DNA from 2 places in the Nocardiopsis mwathae genome. Region 1 is predicted to be linked to the other one. Evidence: riboswitches for the same ligand, from Rfam matches in the RefSeq annotation. Region 1 holds a riboswitch; the other holds the start of a gene.
What was found. A riboswitch is a leader RNA that binds a small molecule or an ion and turns the genes downstream of it on or off. The one in region 1 is predicted to bind magnesium.
Positions count from the first base shown of each region.

Region 2: linked by a shared signal. The riboswitch ahead of mgtE (magnesium transporter) and the one ahead of mgtE (magnesium transporter) in region 1 are both predicted to bind magnesium.

Region 1 covers NZ_JACHDS010000001.1:1,316,534-1,331,177, reverse strand. The annotation lists gene HNR23_RS05350 (hypothetical protein) at 1-347, shown strand, start outside; gene HNR23_RS05345 (sodium/proline symporter) at 485-2,080, opposite strand; gene HNR23_RS05340 (hypothetical protein) at 2,922-3,818, shown strand; gene HNR23_RS05335 (nuclear transport factor 2 family protein) at 3,939-4,397, opposite strand; gene HNR23_RS05330 (TetR family transcriptional regulator) at 4,537-5,151, shown strand; gene HNR23_RS05325 (VOC family protein) at 5,127-5,516, opposite strand; gene HNR23_RS05320 (helix-turn-helix transcriptional regulator) at 5,934-8,723, opposite strand; gene HNR23_RS05315 (esterase/lipase family protein) at 8,845-9,528, shown strand; gene mgtE (magnesium transporter) at 9,626-10,963, opposite strand; M-box (ykoK) riboswitch at 11,329-11,500, opposite strand; gene HNR23_RS05305 (Lrp/AsnC family transcriptional regulator) at 11,694-12,143, opposite strand; gene pdhA (pyruvate dehydrogenase (acetyl-transferring) E1 component subunit alpha) at 12,277-13,374, shown strand; gene HNR23_RS05295 (alpha-ketoacid dehydrogenase subunit beta) at 13,381-14,418, shown strand; gene HNR23_RS05290 (dihydrolipoamide acetyltransferase family protein) at 14,415-14,644, shown strand, end outside.
Region 2 covers NZ_JACHDS010000001.1:4,658,995-4,673,638, reverse strand. The annotation lists gene HNR23_RS20470 (class I SAM-dependent methyltransferase) at 1-533, shown strand, start outside; gene HNR23_RS20465 (hypothetical protein) at 746-922, opposite strand; gene HNR23_RS20460 (hypothetical protein) at 946-1,128, opposite strand; M-box (ykoK) riboswitch at 1,195-1,371, shown strand; gene mgtE (magnesium transporter) at 1,638-3,083, shown strand; gene HNR23_RS20450 (MgtC/SapB family protein) at 3,084-3,791, shown strand; gene HNR23_RS20445 (TetR/AcrR family transcriptional regulator) at 3,825-4,676, opposite strand; gene HNR23_RS20440 (GTP cyclohydrolase II) at 4,878-5,567, shown strand; gene HNR23_RS20435 (inositol monophosphatase family protein) at 5,560-6,384, shown strand; gene HNR23_RS20430 (CDP-alcohol phosphatidyltransferase family protein) at 6,371-7,165, shown strand; gene HNR23_RS20425 (zinc-dependent alcohol dehydrogenase) at 7,174-8,160, shown strand; gene HNR23_RS20420 (6-pyruvoyl trahydropterin synthase family protein) at 8,197-8,595, shown strand; gene HNR23_RS20415 (glycosyltransferase family 4 protein) at 8,592-9,704, shown strand; gene HNR23_RS20410 (methyltransferase domain-containing protein) at 9,701-10,561, shown strand; partial or broken gene HNR23_RS20405 (lysylphosphatidylglycerol synthase domain-containing protein) at 10,461-11,543, shown strand; gene HNR23_RS20400 (creatininase family protein) at 11,657-12,382, opposite strand; gene HNR23_RS20395 (helix-turn-helix domain-containing protein) at 12,518-13,354, shown strand; gene HNR23_RS27290 (ParA family protein) at 13,540-14,184, opposite strand; gene HNR23_RS27285 (ParA family protein) at 14,079-14,567, opposite strand; gene HNR23_RS20385 (ATP-binding protein) at 14,564-14,644, opposite strand, start outside.

The DNA of each region.
Region 1 (14,644 bases):
CCGAAGCCCTGGCCCGCCGGGCCCGACGCCCGATCACGCCGACCGATCTGGGACTAGGCTCGCCCGCAGACACCCCCGCCGCCACTGGCGACCTGGTGGGCGACCTCGCCCACCTCGGGAGGATGGACGTGGACCGACACGGATTCCTCACCGCCGCCTTCTCGTTGCCCGCTGCCATGGCGGTACCCGGCTCGGCCCCACTGTCCGAGCGTGCCGAGTCCGCCCTGCGGGGCGGGGCGGTGGGCAACGCCGAGGTCGACACCGTCCGCGACGTCGTCCGCGCAGACGAGCGCCTCGGAGGAGGAGTCGGCCGCTCGGCGGTCGTGGAATACCTCAGCAAGGCGTGAACTCGGCCCGCGCCCGTGCAGCGGTGGCCGACATCCGCGCGACGCTGTCTCCGTTCCGCCGCCGGGGAATCAATGAGGCCGCCGAGATCGACGCGATGGCGGCCCGCTGGCAGCAAGTCGCATAGGGATCCCACCGACTACGGGCAGGTCCCGTCTTGGTTTCCGGAGGCGGGCCGCCGGTCGGATTCCGGGCGCATGTCGGCCATGAGGGAGTCGGTGTCGTCCGGTTTGCGGGTGACGAGGCTGACGAGCCAGGTGGCGAGAGTGGAGGCGATGAAACCCGGGATCAGTTCGTACATGTGGGCGCTGAGCGTGTAGTACCACGTCACCGTGGTGACCGTGCCGGTGATGACGCCTGCCGCGGCCCCCGCCGCGGTGGTGCCCTTCCAGAAGAGGGAGAGCAGGAGGGGAGGGCCGAACGCGGCGCCGAGGCCGGCCCAGGTGAACAGGACGAGCCAGAAGACGACGTCGTCGATGCCGGGAACGTGGAGCAGGCCGACCGCGAGCAGGCACATGGCGAGGACCACCCAGCGGCTGACGCGGACGGCGGTGGCCTCCTCCAGCCTGCGGCCTCCGCGGATGAGCCCCAGGTAGATGTCGCGGACCACCGCCGAGGCGCCGACGAGGAGTTGGGAGTCGGCGGTGGACATGATGGCCGCGAAGACCGCCGCCACGAGCAGGCCGGCGACGAACGCGGGCAGGTACTCCGCGGCGAGGAACGGGAAGAGCTGCTCGCTGTCGGCTCCGGGCAGCGCTTCCACGTCGCCGTAGACCGCCCGTCCGACCAGGCCCACCGATACCGCGCCCCACCCCATGAGGACGTTCCACACGGTTCCCCAGGCGGCGGCGCCGCGCAGACGGCGGGGGTCGTCGATGGACATGTACCGGATGATGATGTGCGGGTTGCCGGGTGACCCGAGGCCGATCGCGAGCGCGCCGACCAGCGCGCCGATGCCCAGGGAGAACGGGTCGAGCAGCGACGGGTCCAGCGCGCGCAGGGTGGCCACCATGGGGGTCCAGCCGATGCTCGCCATGGCGATGACCGGCAGCACCACCAGCCCGAAGAGCATGAAGACGGCCTGCACGACGTCGCTGAGCGCCACCGCGGCGTACCCGCCCACGACCGTGTAGAACAGCACGATGCCCGCGGTGATCCACACGCCCGTCGCGGTCGGCAGCCCGAAGGTGCCGGCGAAGGCCTTTCCTCCGGCGGTGAACTGCGCGGACACGTAGGCGATCATGAAGACCGCGATGACCGCGGCGATGAGCGCCCGCAGCCCCCGTCCGCCGCCGAGGCGACTGACGAAGTAGTCGGTCAGGGTGATGTCGCCCCGCCTGCCGGTGAACCGCCGCAGCCGGGGCGCGGCGAACAGGAACAGGAAGAGCTCCATCAGCGTGTAGCCGACGACCGACCAGACGGCCGAGGCCCCCGTCATGAAGGCCAGCCCCGTCAGGCCGAGGAGCAGCCAGGCGCTGCGGCCGGAGGTGACCGCGCTCAGCGCGACGACGACCTGCTTCATCGCGCGCCCGCCGAGGAAGAATCCGGCCGCCGACCCCGAGGCGACGCGGGTGGCGTAAACGGCGATGCCGATGACCAGGACGAGGTAGAGGGTGAAGGAGGCAAGGAGGGCGGCGTCGGGTTCCACGGCGGCCTGGGCGGCCGCGTGGGCCGGGGGGAGGTCGCCCGCCATCGCACCGGCCGCGAATGCACCCATCGCGTCCACCGGCATCATCTCGACTCCCTTCGCGGGAGCCGGCGGGGATCGGCGGTCCGGTCGTTTCCGCGGGCGGCGGTGTGTTCCACGATGGCGGGGGCGTGGATCGGGGGTGCGGGGACATGTGGAGAAGCGGATCGCGCGCGGGTCATGGCCACCTTTGTTTCCGGTCGGGGGGTGTCCGGCGGGGTGTGGGGAAATCCCGTAACCGCGTTGTTCCAGAAGGGTACTCCGGCGCGGTACGAGGTCCGGGAAGTGCGCCGGGTGGTATGGTTCCGTGGCTGGTCAGGGCGGTGGTGTGCACCGCACGGGCGTTCCTGGGGGGCATGGTCGAATGTGCGCGGAACCCGCCGTCCGCGCATTGCGGGGGCGGACCGCCGCCTTGCCGGTGACCAATCCATGGGACGTCCACGTCGACCGGTCGTTCTCCCTACCCGCGGGTTTTCCTGAGGTTAGGCTGACCAATCCCGACGCACGGCTCCGCCTCTTTTTTCTAACCCTTGGATAACCACTGCTTCATCAGAGGCGACCGCATCGCCGGGTTATGGCGAATCAACCCATCAGAATACCGATGCCCGAAAGCTCCGAATCTCCTTAGCGACACCGCAGTGGCAGCGCGGCACGCCGCGCGAAACGCCACCCACGACTACACGGAGAATTCACTTGGAAACGAAGAGTGACATACATGACGCGCGCGGATACCCCACGGACGGGAGCGGAGAATGCCGCGGCCCGTCCGGAATCCCACCCGGCGAACGTGAGGCAGATCGCTGTTCACTCATTGATCCGACTAGGGGTGTCCCCTATTAGCCTCCTCTCAGGCATGATTGCCTCTAAAGAGGAAAAAGGAAGTCTCGCCATGGCCGAACAGACCTACCCCTCACCGCCCCCCTCGCTGAGCATCCGCAGGGCGGGCGTGACCATCCGGCTCACCCCGGAAGCCCTGGTCTGGGAGGACGCGGTCACGGTGAGCCACATTCCCTACACGGCCATCACCGACGCGGAGGCCGACCCCTTCCCAGCCTACGCCAGTAGCCTGAGAGTCACCGTTCGTGACACCGGGACCGGCCATCCGTCCGTCTACGAACTGCTGTGCTCACCCCGCGACGCCACCGCCTTCGCCACGGCCATCACCGCCCAGATCCCCCGGAACGGAGACGCCCCCGCGGCCTCCGCCCGGTCTGCCGTCACCGTCTCGCCCCGCCCCGACGAGCCCCCGCTCCTCGAACGATGCGAACCCCAGGAACTCGCAACACGCGTCCTGCTGATGCTGTTCACCCTCAATTCCCTGGGTCTCATCATCTTCGGTGAATGGTTCTGGGCACTGATGTCCTGGTGCGGATTCATCGGCTGGTACGCGGCAGGCGCCCTTCTCACTCTCTCCGTGAACGGAATTCGCAGCGCGTGGCTGGTGCTGACGAAAGGCGTCCGGATGGAGGCTCGCTACAGCCACACCGAAACCCGGCGCGACGCCGAGGGGAATTCCACCACCTACCAGATCTACACATTCACCGATCCGGACGGATCCGCGCGCGAGTACACCCATATTCCGGGGGACTCCGACCACGCGGCGCCGAAAAAGACCCGGACCATCCGCTACGTTCCCAGCGAACTCCACCCCCGCGATATTTCGTCGACGTTCGAGGTCGTGCTGGCATTCGCGACGACGCCCTTGCTCATCGCCGCCGCGATCTTCGCCGGGGCCATCGGATTCGTGAACATGCCCGGCCGTCTCTTCCTCCTCATCATCGGCTGACCCCCGAAGGACCGATCCCGCGCGACGGCCCCCGTGCGCGACACGCGGAATCGGTGGCGGCGCCGCCCCGGCGAACGGCCCGGCGCCCCCGCCCTTGGGGCGTGGATCGTGGATCGTGTCCTAGCGGAGCGGCAGCGCGTTCCCGTACTCCTCGTCCGGACGAGGACCCAGGATGCGGCGCTCCTCGGGGTGGATGGGGACGTCGTTGATGCTCGCCTCGCGGCGGCTCATCAGGCCGTGCCCGTCGAACTGCCACAGTTCGTTGCCGTAGCTCCGCCAGGTGCGTCCCGCCACGTCGTTCCACTCGTACTGGAACCGGACCGAGATCCGGTTTCCGCCGAAGCTCCACAGCTCCTTGCGCAGCGCGTAGTCGAGTTCCTGCTTCCACTTCCGCGCCAGGAAGTCGATGATCGCGGCACGGCCGACGATGAAGTCGTCGCGGTTCCGCCACACGCAGTCGGGCGTGTAGGCGAGGGCCACGCGGTCGGGCTCCCGGGTGTTCCACGCGTCCTCGGCGGCCTGGACCTTGCGTCGAGCCGACTCCTCGTCGAAGGGGGGAAGCGGCGGACGTGCGGTCATGTGGTCCACCTCCGGGTCGGATCCGTCGACCGTCGCACGCGTCGACAGGCTGCGGAGAACGGTCGTTCTCCTTCGCTTATGTACCCTAGAGAACGACCGTTCTCGCGCGCAAGTACCTCCGATCGGAAAGTTGGCCGACGTGAACCTGGCCGAGGCTCGGGACCGTGTCCTGGATGCGGCCGGACGGCTGTTCTACCGCAACGGCATCCAGGCCGTCGGCATGGACGCCATCCGCGGCGAGGCCGGGATCTCCCTCAAACGCCTCTACCAGTGCTATCCGGGCAAGGAAGACCTGGTCATCCACTACCTCGCACGGCGCGACCTGCACTGGCGCCGCGACCTCACGGCGTTCGTCGAGGCGGCCGACACCGGCGGGCCGCGCGCTCTGGCCGTCTTCGACTTCCTGGGCGAGTGGTTCGACACCGACGACTTCCGCGGCTGCGCCTTCATCAACGCCTTCGGCGAGCTCTCCGCCCGATCGGAGCGGATCGCGCAGGCGACCTACACCCACAAGCGCATGCTCCACGACGACCTCACGGACTTCCTGGAGCTCGACGGCATCGCCGCCGCGGAGAACCACGCCGCCCGACTCCTGCTGCTCGTCGACGGCTCGATCGTCGGCGCGGCGACCGGCAGCAACCCCGACGCCGCCGGGGACGCCCGGGCCGCCGCCGCCGTGCTGCTGGCCGACGCGCCGCGGGCCGCCCCCGGGCGAGCGGCGACGGCCGATCAGTCCTCCGCGCCGCTGCCGTAGGGCCGGGTGATCAGTTCCAGGAAGTGGCCGTCGGGGTCCAGGAAGTAGACTCCGCGCCCGCCGTCGTCGGTGTTGATCTCACCGGGCCGCTCCTGCATCGGGTCGGCCCAGTAGTCCAGCCCCTTCTCCCGGATCCGGGCGAAGCCCGCGTCGAACTCGTCCTCGCCGACCAGGAAGGCGTAGTGCTGGGACGGGATCTCGCCGTCGACGTTCATGAAGTCGAGCGTCGCGGCGTTGTCCAGCTCGACGGCCATGAACGGACCGAACGGCTTGGCCGCCGGAAGGCCGAGGATCTCGGTCAGGAACCGCGCCGAGGCCTCCTTGTCCCGCGCCGCGACAATGGTGTGGTTCAGTTCGATCGCCATGTTCCGGCTCCCATCATCCGCATGGTCCGGGGGATATCCCCCGCTCGCCCCACGACGCTAAAACATCAACCAGGCTTGAGGTCAAGCGGTGCGCGCCCGCGCCCGCCGCTCATCCGAATGGCAGCCGATACTTCAGCCGCCCATAAGCGGGGTGAAAGTCCACGGTGGTCGGATGGGTCCGATGAGAATCGATGATGATCAGCGGGAAGGCGACGAACTCATGTGGCGGATCGCCCGGATGGTGGCGATCTCAATAGTCACCGATTCAACAACCGCGCTCATTCCGGTAATGGCGCGGTCAACGGACCAATGCCCGGGTAGCGGTATTTCTCGGGACCGGCCCCGGGCCGCGCGGAATGATCCCCGTATGCCGTAGATGTGTATGCCGGACTCTCCCGGTCCACATCATGCCGCCGCTCAGGTGAACATGCGGGCGAGTTCGACGCGGGAGCGGATTCCGAGCTTCGTGAACACATTGCGCAGGTGGTGGTCGACGGTGCGCGGGCTGAGGAACAGCTGGGCCGCGACCTCGCGGTTGGTCGCCCCCTCCGCGACGAACCGGGCGATCTGCAGCTGCTGCGGGCTCAGCGACTCCAGGGCGGGCCGTTCCCGGGTGCGGACCGACTCCCCCGATGCCCGAAGCTGCGCACGGGCCTGGTCCGCCCACGGCACGGCGTTGAGCCGTTCGAGCGTCTCCAGCGCACCGTGCAGGTACTCGCGTGCCCGGCGCACCCGGCGGGTGCGGCGCAGCATGTCGCCGAACAGCAGCTCGGTGCGGGCACGCTCGAAGTCGCAGTAGCCCCGCTGGTGCAGCGCGATCGCCTCCTCGAAATGCCCTTCCGCCGCCTTCCCCTGCGCGCGAAGCGCCCGGCATCGCGCGGCCAGCGCGCGGGCGCCGTCGCTGCCGGTCGCCTGCGCCCACCGGTCGAAGGAGCGCAGCGCCCGCTCCGCCCGACCCACGTCATCCGTCCGGATGGCGGCCTCCAGGTAGTGCGGGGCGCTGAGCAGCCGCAGCGCCGTGTGGCCGCGCCCCGGACCGGCCTTGGCCATGGCGCGCAGCCGGACCACCGCGTCGTTCATCCGGCCCATCCCCATGTCGAGGTGGGCGAGCGCCCAGGTCGCCAGCGCCCCCGTGACGCCGAGGTCGTGGGCCTCGGCGTGGCCCAGCGAGGCCGCGGCCTGGCTGCGGCACACGTCCTGCTCCCCCTGGATCGCCGCGACCATGGCGAGGGACGCCCGGTGGTGGCTCGCGCAGTTGCGCTGACCGGTCTCGTCGGCGAGCCGCAGACCTTCGGTGGCGTTGGCCGACACCAGGGGCAGCCGCCCGGTCCACAGTTCGGCATACGTCAGGAACTCCAGCGCGTGGGGCACGGCCGACACCGCCCCGGTCCGGCGGGCCACGGCCACGGCACGGGACAGCAGGTTGTGGGCGCGCAACGGGGCGCCCAGCAGCAGCGCGGAGATCCCGCCCCAGGTGAGTACCTCGGGGTCGTCGACGCCTTCGGAGGCGTGGACCGCGCGGCGCAGCGGTTCGATGCCCTCGGTGTAGCGCCCCCGGTACATCGCCGCCTTCCCGGCGACGTAGTCGAACATGATGCGCGCGTGCGGCGCCTCGTCCGGCCGACGCAGCGCCATCATCCGGTCGGCGGTCGCGCAGAACCGGTGGTGGTCTCCGGACAGGGCGCCGGCCTCCGCCGAGTGGAGCAGGGTGTGCAGGGCGAGGTCGCGGTGGTCGGGCAGCAGCCGCTCGGCCGCACTACCGAGCGCGGTGTGGGCATCGATGGCGATGCCGGTGCGGAGTTCGATGTGGCCGCGGAGGAGTTCGGTGCGGCCTCGGGCGCGGTCCAGCCCCGGGCCGTCGCCGAGTGCGCGCACGCGGTCGAGCAGGCTGCGCGCACGCCCGGGTCGGCCGGTGAGCCAGGCGTCTCGGGCCGCCTCGGTCAGCCGGTCGGCCTTGGCGGCGCCGTCCCGGGTGAGCTCGGCAGCGCGCTCGAAGAGCCGGGAGGAGGTGGCGTAGCCGCTGTGCCCCCGTTCCGCGACCGCGACCTGCTCCAGTTCGCGCCCGCACTCCTCGTCGTGGTGCGGGGCGGTGGCGGCGCGGTGCCAGGCTCCGCGCAGCGGGTCGCCGATCTCGTCGAAGACGCGCGCGAGCACGAGGTGGGCGGCACGGCGCCGGGCGAGCCCTGCGGTGTGGTAAGCGGCGGAGCGGACGAGGGGGTGGCGGAAGCCGATCGCGTCCTCGCCCACCCGGATCAGGTCGTCGGCCTCGGCGGGTTCGAGCGCGCCCAGGTCGGCGCCGACGTGCTCGGCGGCGCGCACCAGGGTCGGCGGCGCGAGCCCTTCGGCCGCCGCCATGAGCAGCAGGAGCGTGCGGGTCGCCTCGGGTAGCCGCCCGATGCGTCGGGCATACGTCCGCCCCAGGCGCCCGCCGGGATCGGGGACGCAGGGCAGGGGTTCGGTTCCGGCGAGCTGGTCGGAGGTGAGCGAGGCGACCAGTTCCACGGCGGCCAGCGGGTTGCCCTGGGCGAGGGCGGCCAGTTCGGTGCGCACGGCGTCGGCCGGGGGGTGGGGCGCGGCGTCGCCGAGGATGGCGTGGATGGCGTCGGCGTCGAGCCGGTCCAGGCGCAGGACGGGGACTCCGGCGGCCAGGCGCGTGTGGTCCTCCTCGGCGGCGCGCACCTCGCCGCGGGCGGCGACGAGGAGGCACATGCCCTCGGTCCCGGCGCGGCGGGCGGTGAAGGAGAGGGCGTCGAGGGAGGGGGTGTCGAGCCAGTGGGCGTCGTCGACGCGGACGAGCAGGGGGCGGTTCTGGGCGACTTCGGTGAGGAGGGAGAGGACGGCGACGGACAGGAGGAAGGGTTCGGGTGCTCCGGCGGCGGACTGGCCGAGGGCGGCGTCGAGGGCGTCGCGCTGGGCGTCGGGGAGCGCGGCGGACCGGCCGGTGACGGGGCGCAGCAGCCGGTGCAGGCCGGCGAAGGCGAGGTCGGTCTCGGCGGGGACGCCGCGTGCTTCCAGCGCGGTGAACTCGGGTGCGGCGGTGCGGGCGTCGTCGAGGAGGGAGGTCTTGCCGATGCCGGGTTCGCCGAGGACGAGCAGGGCGCCGCTGGTGCCCGTGCGGGCGTCCGCGAGGAGGCGGCGGACGGTGCTCCGCTCGCGGTCGCGGCCGTACAGCCGGGCCGGACATGTGATGGGGGACACATCTAGCACACCGCCGAAGTTACTCGTTGGTAAACCAACGGTCAATGCACCGGCGAAATTGCCGATGCGGTCGCAGGCACACATAGCGGACACTGCTTGAAAATTCCCCCACCACGGGAGTGGAGCGCAGATGCGTCGTCTTCTCACCCGCCTGGGCGCCGCCGCGGCCGCGGCGGCGCTGGCGTTCACCCTCGGCCCGCCCGCCGCCCAGGCCGCCCCGGCCGACCAACCCGACCCCGTCGTCTTCGTGCACGGCTTCGTCGGTAAGGGCTCGCAGTGGTCGTCCATGCGGCAGGACTTCCTGGACAACGGCTACCCCGCCGACCGGCTGCACGTCTTCACCTACGACTGGACCCAGAGCAACAGGTCCACCGCCGAGCAGCTCCACGACTACATCACCGGGGTGCGCGTCCGCACCGGCGCCACCCAGGTCGACGTGGTCACCCACTCCATGGGCGGGCTGTCCTCGCGCTGGTACATCAGGTACCTCGGCGGGGCCGACGTGGTCGACGACTGGGTCTCCATCGGCGGACCGAACAACGGGACCCGGGTCGCCGGGTTCTGCTCCACCCTGCTGACCTCCTGCCGGGAGATGAAGCGCGGGTCGGGCTTCCTCGGCGAACTCAACGACGGCGATCCCACCCCGCCCGGCGTGACCTACACGACCTTCCGGTCCCCCTGCGACCTGATCATCTCCCCGGTCGGCAGCACCCGCCTCGACGGCGCCACCAACCATCGGACCCGCTGCCTGGAGCACATCTCCATGATGTGGGACCCGGGCGTCATCAAGGCGGTGCGCGAGACGATCCGGTGACATACCGTCCGCACGGCTGAACGGCCGCCCCGGTGTCCGCGGTTTTCCGCCCGCTGGGGCTCGGGGACGGGCCGGACGCCAGGGGGCCGCCGCCTGCTCACCACAGCACCAGCTTGGCGATCTCGAAGTAGATGATCAGCCCGGTGCCGTCGACCAGCGTCGCGATGAACGGAGCCGACACCACCGCCGGGTCGATGCCGACGCGGCGCAGCACCAGCGGAAGAATCGAGGAGACGAGCGCCGACCACAGCACGATCGCCGCGACCGACAGCACCACCACCAGGGTGACCTGCGGCCCCACCCCCAACATCCAGGCGCGGATCATCGCGGCGCCGGCCATCGCCATCGAGATGAGCATGCCGGTGCCCATTTCCTTGCGAACGACCCGCCCCATGTCCCGCAGGGCCACCTCGCCGGTGGCCATCGCGCGGACGAGGGTGGTGGTGATCTGGGTACCGGTGTTGCCGCCGGTTCCGATCAGCAGCGGGATGAAGAAGGCGAGCGCGATGGCGGCTTCGAGCTCCTCCTCGAAGTGCCGCAGGACCGTGCCCGTGTACGCCTCAGCGGCGAACAGGACCAGCAGCCACAGGATCCGCTTGCGCCAGAGCTTCATCGGGGAGGCGTGCAGGTAGGGCACGTCCAGAGGGGCCGATCCGCCCTGGCGCTCGGCGTCCTCGGTGGCCTCCTCCTCCACGATCTCGGCGACGCTGTCGGCGGTGATGACACCGATGATCCGGCCGTCGTCCACCACCGGCAGGGCCGCGTGGTCGTGCGCGTTGAGCAGGCGGGCCGCCTCCTCGCGGTCCGCGTCGGCCGCGACCGTCACGACCCGGGTCCGCATCAGCTCGGCGACCGGGGCCGCGGCCGGGGCCAGCACGAGGGAGCGGAACGCGACGACGCCGAGCAGCTCTCCGCCGTCGCCCGTGACGTACAGCGTGAAGGCCACCGCGCCGTCGGCGGCGCTCTCCCGCACCCTCTCGATGGCCTCCCCCGCCGGGGTTTCGGCCGGCAGCGCGATGAACACCGGCGTCATGTGCGCCCCAGCGGTCGTCGGCGGGTGGGCCAGCACCGTCCGCAGCGGGGCCGCCCGGTCGCGTCCCATCCGTGCCAGTACCTCGACCACCAGCGGGGAAGGCATCTCGCGCAGGATCGCGGCGGCGCGGTCGGTACGGATGAGACCGAGGACGCCGACCGCGGTCGCCAGCGGCAGCCGGCCGAGGAAATCGGCGGCGGTGTGCCGGTCCACCGACTCCACCAGGCCGGCGGTGGCGGCCGGGCCGATGAGGTGGGCCAGCCGCCCGGCGCGCTCCTGGTCCAGGCCGGCCAGCTCCTCGCCCCGCTCGTGCGGGTCGGTGATGTCTCCGAACCAGCGCTCCAGCGCCTCGGGGCGGGGCTCGTCGAGGATCGTGCGCAGGGAGGTGCGAACGAGGTTCATGGTTTCTCCTCCGGAATTCGTGAGGGAAAGCGCAGGCACGCGGAAATAGCCGTTCGGCGTTCGAACGGAAGTGGCCCGGATGGACGACGTGTACATCGGGGAACGGCAACGCGGACCCCGCAGACAATCACGGCCTCACGGATGCGGGTATTCGAAGGCGGCATTACCGTGGGTCGTCGCGGACGGACTTCGCCCCGGCCTCATCGGCCATCACCTCCCCTGATCGCGCCCGGACCGGCCAGTGCGCCTCTGCGCCACGGACGGGTCGCCCGCGACGGCAGCCGCCACCGGGCGGTGAGGTGGGCCGGACGAACCGCATGCACCGCCAATTGCGGCCGCGGCCCTCGACCAGAGCGCGGGGATACGAAGAACCTCCACGTCAGAGCTTTGGCACTGCGTGACGTGATCCGGTCGCCCGGAAGCCACTTGGGGCCACCCCTTAAGCCGGGGAGGCCTGTCCTAACCCGGCGGCGTCTCTCGACACCGACGGACCAGTGGCCTGTGTTCACGCAGGAGCCTCACCGAACGAGGTGCTGCCCTGCCAGTCTGGCCCCGCCGGGCACTTTTCGTCAAACCGCATATTCGACCGGGCGGACGGCGGGAACGGTGACGAAGAACACCCCGCCGTTTCGCGACCCGCGGCCCTGGACGCGGCGCCGAGAAATCGAAAGGCCGGGAGAATCGACGTTCCGCAAATTCGGCGGCGAATTCTCCGCCCGGGCGACCGATCTCAGGGGTGGCGATTGATCGGCGGCTCGTCGAGGATGAACATCGTCTGGGTGTTGCGGACCTCCGGGATCCGCTGCAGGCGGTCGAGGACGAAGGTGCGCAGTGCGGCGGCGTCGGCCACCCTGACCAGCAGGAGGAGGTCGACGTCGCCCGACACCAGGGCGGCGTGGTCGACCTCGGGGATGTCGCGCAGGTAGTCGCGGAACTTCTCCCAGGAATGCTGTTCGATCCGCACCGAGACGTAGGCGGCCAGCCCGGTCCCGTATTTCTCGGGGTCGATGACGGCGGTGAATCCGCGGATCACCCCCTGGTCGCGCAGCCGGTCGAGCCGGGCATAGGCGTTGGCCCGGGAGATGTGCGCCTGCTGGGCGACGGCGCGGATGGACATCCGGCCGTCGGCGCGCAGCAGCTCGACGATGCGCCGGTCCACCGCGTCGAGTCGCACGGCCATGTGTCTCACCTCACACCGCGTCAGCGGAGATCATCCAGGACGTTCTGCGGCGCTGGGAACTCGCTTCGGCCATCCGTCCACGGTCGCGCGCACGATATGGACACTATGGGGTGATTCACTTCATATTCAAGACATGAAGCGCACCGATGGATCGGCCGGCTCGGCTCCACCACTCCCCTCCCAGGAGCCGATCCGACTTGTGGACCCCGGAGGGAACCGCGTCGGCGAGGGCCTCCACCCCACTCCCGAACCCGGCACCCTGCTGGCGCTGCTGCGGGCGATGATCATCGGACGGCGCTTCGACCGCCAGGCCGGCGCGCTGGCCCGCCAGGGCCGCCTCGCGGTCTACCCCTCCTCGCACGGCCAGGAGGCGTGCCAGGTGGGCGGCGTGCTGGCGCTGGCGGACGACGACTGGCTGTTCCCCACCTACCGCGACTGCGTCGCCCTGGTCACCCGCGGCGTCGACCCGGTGGAGGTGCTGACGCTGCTGCGCGGCGACTGGCACAGCGGGTACGACCCCGAGTCGCACCGCTGCGCGCCGCAGTGCACCCCGCTGGCCACCAACGCCTCACACGCCGTGGGACTGACCTATGCCGCGCGGCGCAAGGGCCGCGACACGGCAGCTCTGGTGCTCATGGGTGACGGCGCCACCAGCGAGGGCGACGCCCATGAGGCCTACAACTTCGCCGCGGTGTGGAACACCCCCGTGGTCTTCCTCATCCAGAACAACCGGTGGGCGATCAGCGTCCCGCTGGAGAAGCAGTCCGCCGCCCCGACCCTGGCGCACAAGGCGATCGGGTACGGGATGCGCGGCTACAACGTCGACGGCAACGACGCTGCGGCCGTCCACTCCGTGGTCTCCCAGGCGCTGGCCGAGGCCCGCGCCGGCGGCGGCCCGGCCATCGTCGAGGCGCAGACCTACCGGCTGGACCCGCACACCAACTCCGACGACCCGCAGCGCTACCGGGACGACGCCGAGGTGGAGTTCTGGCGGGCACGCGACCCGATCACCCGCCTGGAGGCGCTGCTGCGCGGCGAGGGGCGCCTCGACGACGCGGAGCTGGAGCGCGTCGGCGCCGAGGCCGAGCGGCTCGCCGCCGACGTGCGCGAGCGCCTGGACGGGGCGGACGGGCTCGATCCGGAGGACCTGTTCTCCCACGTCTACGCGACCGCCCCGGCGATGCTGCGGCGGCAGCGCCAGGAGCTGCTCGACGAGATGCGGAGGGGCTGAGCGAGTATGGCCGAGATCAGTCTGGCACGGGCGCTCAACCGCGCCCTGAGCGACGCCCTGGCCGACGACCCCGACGTGCTCGTCTACGGGGAGGATGTCGGCGCGCTCGGCGGGGTCTTCCGGGTCACCGACGGGCTGGCCGCCGCGTTCGGCGAGGACCGGTGCTTCGACTCTCCGCTGGCCGAGGCCGCCATCGTCGGCACCGCCGTCGGCATGGCCATGTACGGGCAGCGCCCGGTGGTGGAGATGCAGTTCGACGCGTTCGCGCTGCCCGCGTTCGAGCAGGTCGTCTCGCACGTGGCCAAGATGCGCAACCGCACCCGGGGCCGGGTGGAGCTGCCGCTGGTCATCCGCGTCCCCTACGGCGGCGGGATCGGCGCGGTGGAGCACCACTCCGACTCCTCGGAGGCCTACTTCACCCACACCCCCGGGCTGCGGGTGGTGACACCCGCGACCCCGGCCGACGGCTACTCGATGCTGCGCGAGGCGATCGAGTGCCCCGACCCGGTGGTGTTCCTGGAGCCGAAGCGCCGCTACTGGGCCACGGCCGAGCTGGACCTCCCGGCCCGCACCGAGCCCATGGACCGGGCGGTGGTGCGACGCGCCGGCGGCGACGTGACCCTGATCGCCTACGGGCCGATGGTGGCCACCGCGCTGGAGGCCGCCGAGGCCGGGCGGCGTGAGGGACGCGACATCGAGGTCGTCGACCTGCGCAGCCTCGCCCCGTTCGACGAGGAGACGGTGGTGTCCTCGGTACGCCGGACCGGACGCGCGGTGGTGGTACACGAGGCCTCCACGTTCGGCGGTTACGGCGCCGAGGTCGCCGCGCGCGTCACCGAGCGCTGCTTCCACTACCTGGAGGCGCCGGTGCTGCGCGTCGGCGGACTGGACATCCCCTACCCCCCGCCCAAGCTGGAGGAGTACCACCTTCCCGGTGTCGACCGCATCCTGGACGCGGTCGACCGCCTGCAGTGGGAGTCGGAGTGGGTGGAGGGCAGTGCCGACGGCCGCTCCACCCGGCAGCACACGGGGGTGGGGGCGTGACGGCGCGCGCTTCTTCCCCCGGGTCCGTCCGCGACTTCGCCCTACCCGACCTCGGTGAGGGGCTGACCGAGGCGGAGATCGTCGGCTGGCGGGTGGCCGTCGGCGACGAGGTCGCCGTCGACGAGCCGGTCGTGGAGGTGGAGACCGCGAAGGCGAGCGTCGAGGTGCCCTGCCCGTTCGGCGGCAGGGTGGTGGCGCTCCACGGTGGCCCCGGCGAGGTCATCGC
Region 2 (14,644 bases), 3.3 Mb from region 1:
AGCGCCCGGCGACCGTCATGGAACTGGGCACCTTCCACGGATGGTCCACCACCTGGATCCTCTCGGCGCTGCGCGACAACGGCACCGGTCGGCTGCACTCCTACGACATCGTCGACAACGTCGTCTCCAACGTCCCCGCCGAGCTGTCGGCCGACCGGTGGACGTTCCACCAGGGCGACATCCGCGAGAACGTCGACGCGGTCCCGGAGGGTATCGGGTACCTGTTCGTGGACGCCGCCCACAACGGGCGCTTCGCCCGCTGGTACATCGACAACCTCTTCCCCCGCGTCGCCCCTGGCACCCCCGTCAGCGTCCACGACGTCTTCCACGGCAAGCACGCCCTGCCCTTCACCGAGGGCCGGGCGGTCCTCAGGTGGCTCGCGGAGAAGGACACCCCCTACTTCACCCCCTCCAAGGCCAAAGCCCCCGACGCCTACCGCGCCATCCACGCCATCAAGCGCGACCTCGGCCTCGACGACCCGGTCCGCAGCGGCACGGACAACCCGATGATCTACTTCCGCCTGCCTCGGTAGCGGGGGCGCGGACCACCGGTCGGCCGGTCCGCCGGGCGGCCTTCCTTCGCGATCCGAGCGCCCCGGCGCCTGCCGGACCGGACATGGGCACGCATCCGAGGATGCCCGCTTGCGGCGGTGCCGGATTCCGGAGATGTCCGTTCGTGCAGATGGCCCCTGCGCCCGATCGGACCCCATGGGCGGCGCGGGTGAGGGAACAACCGCGCCGGCGGTCAGCCCTGCGCGGCCTGTGCTCGGGCCTCACGCACGAACAGGGTCAGCCAGGTCACCAGCAGCACCGTCACGGCCGCGGTGGCCAGGACGGCGTAGTAGGGCAGGTCGACCGCCAGGATCGACGCGGACAGTCCCGCGGCGACCATTCCGAACACCAGGTGGTACTTGCGTCGCACGGCTTTTCACCTCCTAGATCCGGTCACGGCCTGCGAGGGTAACACCGCTGTTCTCGGGCGAACGGACCATCCACGTACAGCTGAGCCTTGCGCCCGCTCCCGTCCAGGGCGAGGTGGGCGGGGTCGGCGGACACGCCGCGCTTGCGCATGGCGTCGGCGCCCTTCCAGACCGGCCCCCTTCCGGCCTGCGTCGTTATCGACGTCACCCCCCGCGCCCCAAGGCTTTCGGTGGCCATCGCCGCCCGGAGGTGGTAAGCTCCACTTTGGAATGTCAGGTGTCCCGTTAGGCGAGGCTCCTGTGCACGTACGCGTCCGCTGCCCGGAAAGGTCGAGAGACCCCAACGGGTTGAACAGGCCCTGCCGAATCAAGGCTCGGCTTAATGCGGACCGGCGCCGCCCTGGCGGCCGCCTAGGTGTGCAGTGTCAAAGCTCCACGTGGGGAACCCGTCGGCTCATGCCCGGCGACCTTTTCTCGTGAGCTTGTGAAGGCCTCCCCGCTCGGGAGGTCTTTTTTCGTATGCGAGCACGAGGCGCGAGGGAGGTGAGGGCTGATGCCTGATCGACCATCCACCCCGGTCGACGACGAGCCCGGTCATAGTCGCCGCTCGGCGACCCCGACGACCACGGGCCGAACCACCTCACCACCTTTCACAGCCTGCCCTCACCCGAGTGCGCCGCGAGTCGACGTCCGCTGACCTGGAGCGGGAGCCCTATCGTGCTCCCCCTTGGTGCGGGCGGCTCCCTGCGCGCCCCGGTGCTGCGGCGCGCCCGACCCCCCAGGGAGCCCACCATGCACACCATGCTCATGGACCGCCTCAAGGAGCGCGACCTCGACCGCGCCAAGACCACGCTGACCACGGCGACCGCCGACGAGATCGCCGTGATCCTGCGGATCCTTCCGCCCACCGAGCTCGTCCTGGCCTTCCGGCTGCTGGACAAGCACCTGGCCATGGAGGTCTTCGACCTGCTCACCGACGACGAGCAGGTACGGCTGCTGCGCGCGATGACCGACTCCGAGGCCGCCGCGGTCCTGGCCGACCTGGACGCCGACGACCTGGCCCGGCTGGTCGACGAGGCACCGGCCGCCGTGGCCAAGCGCCTCCTGGCGGCCATGTCCGACGCCGACCGGGAGCGCGTCGGCGCCCTGCTCGCCTACCCGGCGGGCAGCGCGGGACGCGAGGCCAACCCCGAGTACATCGCCGTGCGCCCGCACATGCTCGTCAAGGAGACGCTCGGCCTGATCAGCCGCTCCCGCCTGGGGCCTGAGGACGTCACCACGGTGTTCATCACCGAGAACGACCGCACCTACCTGGGGCTGGTCAGCGTCGCCGAGCTGGTCCAGGCGGACCCGTTCACCGAGGTCGGCGAGCTGGCGCGGCTGGGCGACATCGCGGTGCCCACCAGGTCCGCGGCCGCACCCGCGGCGCGCGCACTGCAGCGCCGCGACCTCGGCGCGATCCCGGTGGTCGACTCCGAGCGGCGCCTGGTCGGGGCGCTCACCTACGACGACGCCATGGACGCCATCGACGACGACACCTCCGAGACCGTCTACCGCAAGGCGGGCATGGGCGACCCGGCCCACGCCACCGAAATGCTCCGCAGTGAGCGGCTGACCAGTGGAAGCATCTGGTACCCGGTGCGGGTGCGCATCGCCTTCCTGATGGTCACGCTGGCCGGGGGGCTGCTGGTCGGCGGGCTCATCGACAGCTTCGAGGACGTCCTGGCGGCGGTGGTCGCGGTCGCCGTGTTCGTGCCGCTGGTCATGGACATGGGCGGCAACGTCGGCACCCAGTCGACCACGATCTTCGCCCGCGGGCTGGCGCTGGGCCACATCGACCCGAACCGGTTCGGCCGCCAGCTGTTCCGGGAGGTCCGGGTCGGCCTCGCCATGGCCCTCGCCATCGCACTGGTCGGCGGCGGCATCGCCTACCTGTGGCAGGGGGCGCCCAACGGCATCCCCATGCTGGGGGTGGCGGTGGGGCTCGCCCTGTTCACGTCGGTCACGCTGGCGACGTTCCTCGGGTTCGCACTGCCGTGGCTGATGCTCAAGCTCGGCCTGGACCACGCGCCCGGCGCCGACCCGTTCATCACCACCATCAAGGACTTCACCGGCCTGGCGGTCTACTTCGGGCTGGCCTCACTGCTGCTGGGGGTGGGCTAGATGATCGAGTTCTGGGAGTTCGCGCTCCGCCTTGCCTGCGCACTCGTGCTGGGGGCGCTGGTGGGTGTCGAGCGGCAGTGGAGGGCGCGGCTCGCCGGGCTGCGCACCAACGCCCTGGTGGCGACGGGGGCGGCGCTGTTCGTGCTGCTCGCCGTCAACACCCCGGGCGAGGTCAGCCCGACCCGGATCGCCGCGCAGGTGGTCTCCGGTATCGGGTTCCTGGGCGCGGGCGTGATCCTGCGGGACGGGGTCAACGTCCGCGGCATCAACACCGCGGCGACCATCTGGTGTGCGGCGGCCGTCGGCGTGCTCGCCGGCAGCGGCCTCTACCTGGGCGCGCTCATGGGTGCCCTGGCGGTGGTCGCGGCCAACGTGGTGCTGCGCCCGATCGCCCACCGCATCGAGAGCCGCCCGGCCAACGCCTCCAGCGAGGTCGAGACGGTCTACCGCCTGCGCGCGGTATGCCGGGGCGACCAGGAGGCCCACGTCCGGCCGCTGCTCCTGCAGGCGCTGTCCAGCGGCGGTTTCCGCCTCCGCTCCCTGCACAGCGAGGACCTCGACGAGGAGGGCACCCGGGTCGAGGTCGAGGCCGAGCTGACCGCCGTCGGCCGCGCCGACGCCACCCTGGAGCAGGCGGTCAGCCGCCTGAGCCTGGAACCGGGCGTGTCTTCGGTCCACTGGCGGGCGATGGAGGAGGTCGGCGTATAGCCCCGCGGGGCCCGCCCACAGTGGGCGGGCCCTTCACTCGCCGCGGGCGAGGGCGCGCCGGACCTCCGCGATGCGGTCGTCGTCGAACACGACGTCGGGGTCCGCTTCGAGGAAGGACGCGGCGAGCGCGCCGAGCGCCAGCGCGGGAAGCGTCCACTCCGCGGGGGCCGGGGCTCCGAACAGGTCGGCCTGGATCGTCTCCTCGGACAGGGCGGGGGTGGTCGGGGCCATCACGACCAGCCCGCGCACCATGGCGTTGGCGAGCGTCGCCAGCGTCTCGAACCCGCTCGCCAGCTCCGGGCGCATGCGCAGGCCCAGTAGGGACGCCACGCGTTCGTAGGCGGCGGCGAGCCCCGCGGTGACGTTGCGCTCCGACTCGGTGAGGGCCGCCTGGACCTCGCCGCGGAGCTCTCCCTCGGGCAGGCTCAGGAAGGTCGCGTGCAGCGCGAGGTAGGTGCGCCATTCCGGGGAGTGCAGGAAGGTCCGCAGTTCCACCGGGGCGCCGTGGCGCAGGATCTCCGCGGCCAGCGCGACGCGCAGCGACGGCGTCCTCAGCCAGTCCACGCGGTCGAGGATGGTCCGGTCGACCGCGCGCCGGGCCTCGGGGTCCTCCTCGACGATGGCCGGGCTGGTGCCGCGCGCGAGCTCCTTGAGCAGGTCGCTGAAGAACAGGTCCTTGTAGGGCCAGCGGCGGTAGACGGCGCTGCGCGACACCCCCGCGTCCCGGATCACGTCCTCGAAGCTGATGTGCTCCAGGCTGACGGTCAGCCCGGCGCTGTTGACCTGGTCGACGGCGGCCTGGAGCATACGCTGCTCGGTCTCCTGGTCGGTGAGCCGGCGGCGTCGCCGCGTCACACCCGTCGCGATCGGGGGGTCCCCGGCCATGTCGCACCTTCCGGGCTTGGGATATGGTGTCTCAAATTTCGAATATCAGGATCACAGTCTACTCAGTGCGGCGAGAAGTGTGTCCGGCTTGCCAGCGAACGGTTGAGCGCCGAGAGCCGTGTAACCACTGAGCGGTCGTCGGCGCGGCCATGGCCACGCCGCCCCGCGCCCATACGGCCATCCCACACCCCAGGGGGGAAGATGCCTGATCAGGACACCGGTCTCACGGATGTCGCCGAGTCCGACCTGACCACCCGGCGCGGCATGTTTCGAGCCGTCGCCTTCCGCGACCCGATCGACGGCCACGAACACATGGCGCTCGTGTTCGGCGCGGCCGTCGGCGGCGAGGACGTGCTGGTGCGGGTGCATTCCGAGTGCCTGTCCGGTGACATCTTCGGTGCGACGCGCTGCGAGTGCGGTGAACAGCTGGCGTCGGCGCTGGACACCATCGTCCGCGAGGGATCCGGAATCCTGGTCTACCTGCGCGGCCACGAGGGCCGCGGGATCGGGCTGGTCGCCAAGGTGCGCACGCACATCCTCCAGGACGAGCAGGGGCTGGACACCATCGATTCGGCCACCTCGCTCGGCCTGCCGGTCGACGTCCGCGACTATGGGCCGGCCGCCCGGGTACTGCGCTACCTCGGCGTCGACTCGGTGCGGCTCATGTCCAACAACTCGGACAAGGTCGACGCCCTGGAGGCCCACGGGGTCCGGGTGGCCGAGCGGGTCCCGCTCCTCGCCCCCGCGCACCCGGGCAACATCGCCTACCTCACCGCCAAGCGCGACCGGCTCGGGCACGACCTCCCCCACATCGAGGCGGTGCGGACCACACCCGCCGCGCCTTCGCACGACGGAGTCGCCCCGGGCCGGACGGGCGGCGGACGTGGCTGATCCGGCGGGCACCGGCCCCGACTACGCCGACCTGCTGCCCGTCGCCCGCCAGGCCGTGGCGATCGCCCGCGGGATCGTGCGGGAGCACGCCCCCCGGTCGGTCGGCACCAAGGGCGACCGCGATGTCGTGACCGACGTCGACCTCGCCGTGGAGGAGGCGGTTCGCTCGTTCCTGGCGCGCGAGACCCCGGAGGTCGGCTTCCTCGGGGAGGAGCACGGCCGCAGCGGGGGCACGGCGGACGAGCAGCCCTGGTGGGTGCTCGATCCGGTCGACGGCACCGCCAACCTCGCCTGCGGAATCCCGCTGTGCGCCGTCTCCCTCGGGTTGGTGTCCGGGGCTCGGGCTGCGCTCGCGGCGATCGACCTGCCCTTCCTCGGCGCCGAGTACACGGCCGTCGCGGGCAAGGGCGCCTTCTGCGGCGGCGAACGCATCCACGTCCCGGGTTCGGACGCCCCCACCGACGCCGTGGTCTCCATCGGCGACTTCGCCGTGGGGGAAGGCGCCGCGGCGCGGAACCGGGTGCGGCTCGACCTGCTGGACCGGCTGGGCGCGCGGGTACGCCGGGTCCGCATGCTCGGAGCGGCCGCCATCGACCTCGCGTGGACCGCACACGGCAGGCTCGACGGCACGGTCATCCTGGCCAACCTGCCGTGGGACACGGCGGCCGGGGTACTGCTGGTCAGAGAGGCGGGAGGGGATGTCGTCGACCGCGACGGCAGCCCGCACTCGGTGGACTCCTCGGCGACGATCGCCCTCGCGCCGGGGCTGCGCACCTACCTGATGGCGGAGGTGAGACGTGCGTATGGGATCCGGTGACGTGCGCGCTGTCCCCATGCCCGCGGCCATGCGCAGCGGGGCAGCGGCCGCGTGGGCGGGTCCCGCCGCCGGCGCCGCCGCCCAGCCGGTGCTGCTGGCGATGCTCACCGGGGCCGTCGGTCTGGGAACCGTCGGCTGGGCGGCCGGAGCGGCCTACGCGCTGGCCGTGTGGGGACTGCTCACCCGAGCCCTGTACCGGGACGGACCCCGCGCGATGGGGCCGGCCGACCGCGTGACGCTGGCCCGCGCCGTCCTCGTCGGCGGGGTGACGGCGCTGGTCGCCGAGGAGATCGCCGGGCGGCCGCTGGACGGGGCCGCGCTCGCCCTGGTCGTCGCGCTCGCCGCGGTGGCCCTGGTGCTCGACGGCGTCGACGGCCTGGTGGCGCGCCGCACCGACACGGCGAGCACGCTGGGCGCCCGCTTCGACATGGAGGTCGACGCCTTCCTGATCCTGGTCCTCAGCCTGCACGTCGCCGTCCACCTCGGCCCGTGGGTGCTGGCGATCGGCGCGATGCGCTACGCGTTCGCGGCAGCTGCGACGGCCGCGCCATGGCTGCACGGTGACCTGCCGCCCAGCACCCCGCGCAAGGCGGTGGCGGTGGCACAGGCCGCCGCCCTCATCGCGGCCGCGTCCGCCACCCTGCCGGACGCCGGCGCGGCGGTACTGGTCGCCGGCGCGCTGGCGCTCCTGATCTGGTCCTTCGGCCGCGACATCGGCTGGCTGTGGCGCACGCGGGCGGCCCGGCCCGGCACCGGCCCGGACGCGGACGGAGGCCGGTGATGGGGAGTATGCAGCGCACCGCACGCGCCTTCTGGCTGCGGTCCCCGGGAGTCGGCGAGATCCGGTCGGTTCCGCTGCCGGACCCGGCCCCCGGCACGGTGGTCGTGCGCACCCGCTACACGGCGGTCAGCCGCGGAACCGAGGCCCTGGTGTTCCGCGGCGGCGTCCCGGAGAACCAGCGGGAGGCCATGCGGGCCCCCTTCCAGGAAGGGGATCTGCCCGGCCCGGTCAAGTACGGATACCTCAACGTGGGAACCGTCGAGCACGGGCCCGACGACCTCCTCGGCCGCGACGTCTTCACCCTCTACCCCCACCAGACGAGGTTCGTCGTCCCCGCCGGAGCCGTGGTCCCCCTCCCGGACGCCGTCCCCGCCGCGCGGGCCGTACTGGCGGGCACGGTCGAGACGGCGGTGAACGCGCTGTGGGACGCCCGCCCGCTCGTCGGCGACCGCATCGCCGTGGTGGGGGCGGGCATGGTCGGCTGCTGCGTCGCCCGCCTGCTGGCGGGCGTCCCCGGCGTGCGCGTCCGGCTCGTCGACGTCGAGCCCGAGCGCGCCGCCGTCGCCGAACGCCTCGGCGTCGCGTTCGAGCACCCGGAGGACGCCGAGGGCGACTGCGACCTGGTGTTCCATGCCAGCGCCACCGAGGAGGGGCTCGCCCGGGCCCTGGCGCTGCTCGGCGACGAAGGCGAGGTCATCGAACTCAGCTGGTACGGCGACCGCGCGGTCCGCATACCGCTGGGGGAGTCCTTCCACTCCCGACGCCTGGCGATCCGGGCGAGCCAGGTGGGCGCGGTCTCCCCGGCGCGCAGACACCGCAGGTCGCTCGCCGACCGGCTCGCCCTGGCCCTGCGCCTGCTCGCCGACCCCGCCTTCGACACCCTGATCACCGGGCAGAGCCCGTTCGAACGGCTGCCCGAGGTCATGCCCCGCCTCGCCGACGGCCGGATCCCGGCCCTGTGCCACCGGATCGCCTACGTCGAAGACGACGACTAGGCGCCGCAGCCGACCACACACGAAGGAGAGCCGTTCTTGTTCAGCGTCACCGTCCGCGACCACCTCATGGTCGCGCACAGCTTCCGCGGCGAGGTCTTCGGACCTGCCCAGGCCCTCCACGGGGCCACCTTCATCGTCGACGCCTCGTTCCGCCGTCCGGAACTCGACGGCGACGGGATCGTGGTCGACATAGGGCGGGCCACCCGCGAACTCGGCGCCGTCCTCGCCGACCTCAACTACCGGAACCTGGACGAACAGCCGGAGTTCGCCGGGGTCAACACCACCACGGAATTCCTGGCCAAGGCCATCGCCGACCGCATCGCCGAACGAGTGGCCAACGGGGCGCTGGGCGAGCAGGCCCGCGGGGTGAGCGAGCTCCGGGTGACGCTCCACGAGTCGCACGTCGCCTGGGCGAGCTACGAGCGCGCACTATGACGGCGGTGCCCACCTTCGTCCTGCCGGGCGGTGTGGACGACCCCGCCACCCCCAGCGGAGGAAACGTCTTCGACCGGCGCGTCCACCGGGAACTCGCGCGCAGGGGGCGGCCCGTGCGCGAGGCGGCGATCCCCGGTGCGTGGCCGGAACCGGACGCCGCCGCCCGGGCGCGGCTGGAGCAGGTACTCGACGCCGTGCCGGACGGCGGCACCGTGCTCCTCGACGGGCTGGTGGCCTGCGGTGTCCCGGACGTCATCGTTCCGCGGTCCCCTCGCCTCCGGCTCGCGGTGCTGGTGCACCTGCCGCTGGCCGACGAGACCGGGCTGAGTGCTGAGCGCGCCGCGGCGCTGGACGGCGCCGAGCGGGACACCCTGCGCGCCGCGAGCGCCGTCATCGCCACGAGCCCGCGGGCCGTACGCGGCCTCGTCGAGCGGCACGGCCTGGACGCGCGCCGTATCTTCACCGTGGAGCCGGGCACCGACGGCGCGCCGCTCGCCCCGGGCACGGACGGCGGCCGTCGACTCCTCTGCGTCGCGTCGGTGACCCCGCGCAAGGGGCACGACATTCTCGTACCGGCACTCGCCGAGGTCGGCGACCTGCGCTGGGAGTGCCTGTGCGTCGGCCCGGCCGCGCCGGAGTCGGCCTACGCGCGGCGTGTCCGCGGCCAGGTCGCACGAAGCGGACTGGAGGCACGCATCCACTTCGCCGGACCCCTGGGCGGCGCGGCACTCGGGGACGCCTACGCGGGATCCGACGTCCTCGTGCTGCCGTCCCGCGCCGAGACCTTCGGGATGGTCGTGACCGAGGCGCTGGCGCGCGGCACACCCGTCATCGCGAGCGCGGTGGGGGCCCTGCCGGACACCCTCGGGCAGCCGGCCGGCGGCGCCGTTCCCGGGCTCCTCGTCCCACCGAACGACGTGCGGGCCCTGGCGGGCGCCCTGCGGAGCTGGCTCGTCGACGGCGACCTGCGCGCCCGGCTGCGGTCGGCGGCGCGGCGTCGCCGGGACAGGCTGCGGCCCTGGGCGGACACCGCCCGGGACATGGCCGCGGTCCTCGACCGCATACCCGGCCCGACCGACCTGCGAGCGCGATGTGAGGATGCCCGATGAGCGAACCCGGATCCCCCCGCTTCGCCGCCGACTGGCTGGCCCTGCGCGAGGAGGCCGACGCCGACGCGCGTGACACGGGGCTCGTGGCTGCGCTCCGCGCGCATCTCGCCCCCGCGGCACCGCGCGGGAGCGGCGCCCACCTGACCGTCCGGGACCTCGGCAGCGGCACCGGTTCGATGGCGCGCTGGCTCGCCCCGCGCCTGGCCGGCCCCCAGCACTGGGTCCTCCACGACCGCGATGCCGACCTGCTCGCACACGCCGCCGGCACGCCACCGGCCGCGGCGGCGGACGGGGCGCCCGTCTCCGTGGAGACCCACCTGGCCGACCTCGCCGACCTGCGCGCGTCCGACCTCATCGGCGCCGACCTGGTGACCGCCTCCGCGCTGCTCGACCTGCTCACCGAGGAGGAGCTGGGCGCCCTGGTCGAGGCGTGGGCCGGTGCCGGGTGCGCCGCCCTGCTGACCCTGTCGGTCGCCGGCCGGGTCGCGCTGACGCCCGGCCACCCCCTCGACGCCGAGATCGCCGCCGCGTTCGACGACCATCAGCGACGGGAGGTTCACGGCCGCCGCCTTCTCGGCCCGGACGCACCCGCCGCCGCGACCCGCGCCTTCCGGCAGTGGGGCGCCCGCGTCCACGCGAGCGCCAGCCCGTGGCGGCTCGGCCCGGACCGGCGCGCACTGACGGCGCGGTGGCTGGAGGGGTGGGTCGCCGCGGCCGTCGAGCAGCGCCCTGAACTCTCCACCCGGGCGCATCCGTATGTGGAGTGGAGGCAGGACGAATGCGCGTCCGGTCGGCTGCGGGCCGAGGTGCACCACATCGACCTGCTCGTACTGCCGGGCGATGGGGCGCGGGCGTGAGCGGTGCGGACGATCCGCGAGGGATGATGGGCGGAGCACCTCCGCGCTCCCCGTAGCCGCGTGTTCGGCGGATCCGCGCCCGGCGACGAACGGAGGGGAAACAGTGGCAAGGGCCGTTCGGAGCAGACGTCGGCCGGGCCGGAGAGCCTGGCGGGAGGTCATCGCCCACGACGCCTTCTGGCCGTGGGCGCGGGCGCTGGCCGCGGTGGCGCTGCTGCTCGTGCTCGTCTGGCGGCTCGACACGCAAACCCTGGCGGGGACACTCGGCGCCGTCGGGGGCGCGGCCTCGGCGGTCGCGCTGCTGGCCGCGCTGGCGATCGGAGCCGTGACGACCGTGCTGAGCGCGTGGCGGTGGCGGCTCGTGGCCGGTGCGCTGGGGCTGCGGCTGGGGATGGGGCGGGCGCTCGCCGACTACTACCGCGCGCTGCTCCTGAACGCGGTTCTCCCGACCGGGGTGCTCGGTGATGTCCACAGGGCTGTGGACCACGGGCGCTCGTCCGGCGACCTCGGCCGCGGGGTCCGGGCGGTGCTCCTGGAACGGACGGCGGGACAGGTCGTCCTGGCCGCCGCCGGCGCCGCCCTGCTGATCGGTGTGCCCGCGCGGGGGACGACGCTCGCGCCGGGCGGGATCTCCTGGGCGGTCCTGATCGCGGTCGCGGTCGCAGCACTGGTCGCGGCATGGGGGGTGTGGGGGAGGGGCGCGCCGCGCTGGCGGCGCTCGGTGCGGGGCCTACTCGCCGACGCCCGCAGCGCCCTGCTCACCCGCGACACCGGACCGCCGGTCATCCTCCTGTCGGCGGCCGTCCTCGCCGGACACGTGGCGCTCTTCCTCGTCGCCGCGTGGACCGTCGGGAGCACGGCGACCGTGCCCGAACTCCTTCCGCCCGCCATCCTCGCCCTGCTCGCGATGGCGGTACCGATGAACGCGGCGGGCTGGGGGCCGCGCGAGGCCGTGACGGCGGCCGCGTTCGGGGCGGCGGGGCTGGGAGCCGAGCTGGGCCTGGCCACAGCCGTGGCGTACGGCGTCCTCGCCCTCGCCGCGAGCCTCCCCGGCGTCGCCGTACTGCTCTGCCGCCGCCGACAGAGCCCCGACTCTCAGCGGGATCGGGGGACGGTGAACAGCGGCGGATACGCCGCGAACGATTCGACCAGGCCGGCGAGCACCGCCTTGCCCTTGCGAGCCGAGGCGAGCGAGGGCCGCCCCACCACCCCGGAGCCGGTGTAGGCCTCCAGCCCGAGGGTGAGCAGGTGCGGGCGCTCATCGGCCACGGAGTCGGCGGACGCGTACCCCTCCCGCACCATGTCCGGGTGAGCGTGCAGGAGGACGGAGGTCTCCAGCTCCCCGGCGTGCATGTCGGTGTCGAGAGAGGTCTCCAGACCGGCCGCCGCCCGCGCCGCCTGCCAGTCGTGCAGCCCGGGGAAGAGCGCCATCGTCCCCCGCGCCTCCTGGACGACGTTTCCCAGCACGTAGTTCCCGCCGTGCCCGTTCACCAGCACGAGCCCCGCCGCCCCGGAGCGCCGCACGGACGCGGCGATGTCGCGTACGACCGCGACGAGGGTCGCCGCGGAGATGCTCACCGTCCCCGGCCACGCCTCGTGCTCGTGCGAACAGGACACCGTCACCGGCGGCAGCACCTGCACGCCGTAGGCCGCGGCGACCTCGCCGGCGATGGTGCACGCGATCACCGTGTCCGTGACCGAGGGCAGGTAGGGCCCGTGCTGCTCGAAGCTCCCGATGGGCAGCAGCGCCACACGACCCCGATACCGCTCGGCGTCGGCCGACGTGTCCAGGGGCAGCAGCTGCTTGGAATGTCCGTCCATGAACCCTCCCGGTACCGGTCGGGACCCGCCCCGACAACCGGCCAGGCTACCGACGCCGAGGGCCCCCGGGCCGAGTCCCGTGCGCTCGGATTCCGAAGTTGCACTTGACGCAGCGTCAAGTGGTTCTCTGGTGGCATGACCAGGGAGAACTTTGGAACTCAGCGGCTGGCGATCGGCCAGGTGGCACGGTTGGCCGGGGTGTCGACGCGCACCATTCGGCACTACCACCAGGTGGGACTGCTCCCGGAGGCCGAGCGCGACTCCGGTGGGCGCAGGGTGTACCGGCTACCCGACATCGCGCGGCTGCTGTGGATCCGCAAGCTGGCCGAGCTGGGGCTGACCCTGCCCGAGATCGGCGATGCCATCGCGGGCGCGCACGAGCAGGAGGAGATCCTCGGGGAGCTGGAGCGGACGCTGAGCCGCCAGGAAGAGAAGATCCGCGCCCAGCGCGAGGCGGTCCGGCGGCTGCGTGAGGCAGGGAGTTCGCCGGGGCTGATCGGCGCCAGCGCTTCGGAAGAGGTCCGTGCGCTCTTGGCAGAGGTCGGCGGCGTGCGCATCAGTGGTGAGGGCCTGGAATTGGCATTGCTCTTGGAAAAGGTCGTAGGCGCCGACAAGGCCGCGCTTGACGCGGTCACCCAGAGCCTGGTGCAGAACGACGAGCGGCTGGCAACGTGGGGCGATCGGCTCGTCCGGCTCTACGACGACCTGGCTGACGCCGAGCCCGACGATCCGCGGGTGGAGGAGTATGCCCGCGAACAGGCCGCGTACTGCAATGCGGTCAAGGAGGCCGAACTCGCCCGGGGAATCGACATCGACGCACTCCTTGAGAAGCTGCCGAGCGAGTCCGCAGACGACGAGATCGACGAGGAGACGTTCGGCCTCCACATGGAGGCCTTGATGTCAGGCCACCGGCCGTCACCCGCCCAGAGGAAGGCCATGGGACGGTTCTTCGACCTCGTCGACCCCCAGTAGGACGTGAGTGCCGTCACCGGGTCCTGCGTTGATCTCGGCGGAGTGCCCCGGATGATCGGCTGGATTCGGTGCGCTCCGCCGAGATCAACGGAAGGGCAGGATCGGGAATCGGCCGTGCCTGGAGCCGTTTCAGCGAACTCGCATCGACCATCTAACGGCGACCACCCGATGCCCACCAGGGTGTCTTACTCTGTGGCCACGGCGGCCAACCGCGCGTCGATTTTTCGAGTCAGTTCTTCGAATTCGCTGCGGCAGGTTTGGACGTAGCTCAATGTGCTGCCCATCGCGCCATCCGCAGGACGCAGATCGAACATGGGCTTGCGAGCGTCGTGTGCCAGTGGCATTAGGCTGCGGTAATTACGTATGGTCGCGATCTCGTTATCCGCAGCGGCTGAGGGCGGGTCGTTGCCGAGAACGCACCGGTCGTATACCAGAGGGATGCGCTCCAGCCAGCGCTGGTAGGAAACGAGTGGGCGGTCGACTCGGACGATCGGCTGCATGGTGACGTATCCCAAAGGTCGTACGTCACCCGCATGGGCCTCGATCTGTTCCGGGATACGGGGCGCCACCACCTCCTGCCAGTCCCTCTGCCACTCACGGAGCGCCGGGCCGAGGTTGCGGAGGCCGCGTAGCGAGAACAGGTCCGCAGCGAGGGGCATGAGAATGGTGTCCGAGGACAGCAGCGCCGCCCGGTTGATCGCACCGAGGTTGGGGCCGATATCTATCAGGACAATGTCAGGGGTGACGTCACGTCGGGCCGACTGGATGATTCGATAAAAGGCGGTTGTAGCCCGCAGCGCCTTGGGTCTCCCTTGAAGGTCAGACCCCACGACTGGGACAGATCATCCTCGAATCTGCTCAGTTCGAGGTCGCCGGGCAGCAGCCAAAGTCTCTCCGTGATTTCGACCGGGCGTATGAGCTCCACATCGCCGGTCCCTTCGATGATCGGCTTGACGGCCTGGGCAACGGTTCCATCATTCTCTGCCCGTATGGCGGGGATTAGTCCTTGCTGGTATTGGAATGTTGGTTCCTCCTCGTGCCACAGCTGTGCTAAGTCGTCCTCGCCCAGGAACATCGACGTGAGGTTGGACTGCGGGTCCAAGTCGACGGCAAGCACCCTCGCGCCCTGTCGTTGGTACATGTGGGCGAGGTGATAAACAAGGGTCGTCTTTCCTACACCTCCTTTGTTGTTGAACAGTGCGATGGACGTCATTTCGTCTTCCTCATCACGACCACCCACGAATTATCGTTAACGTCGAATTTCGGTGGAGGATTTCCGTTGCGCTCAAG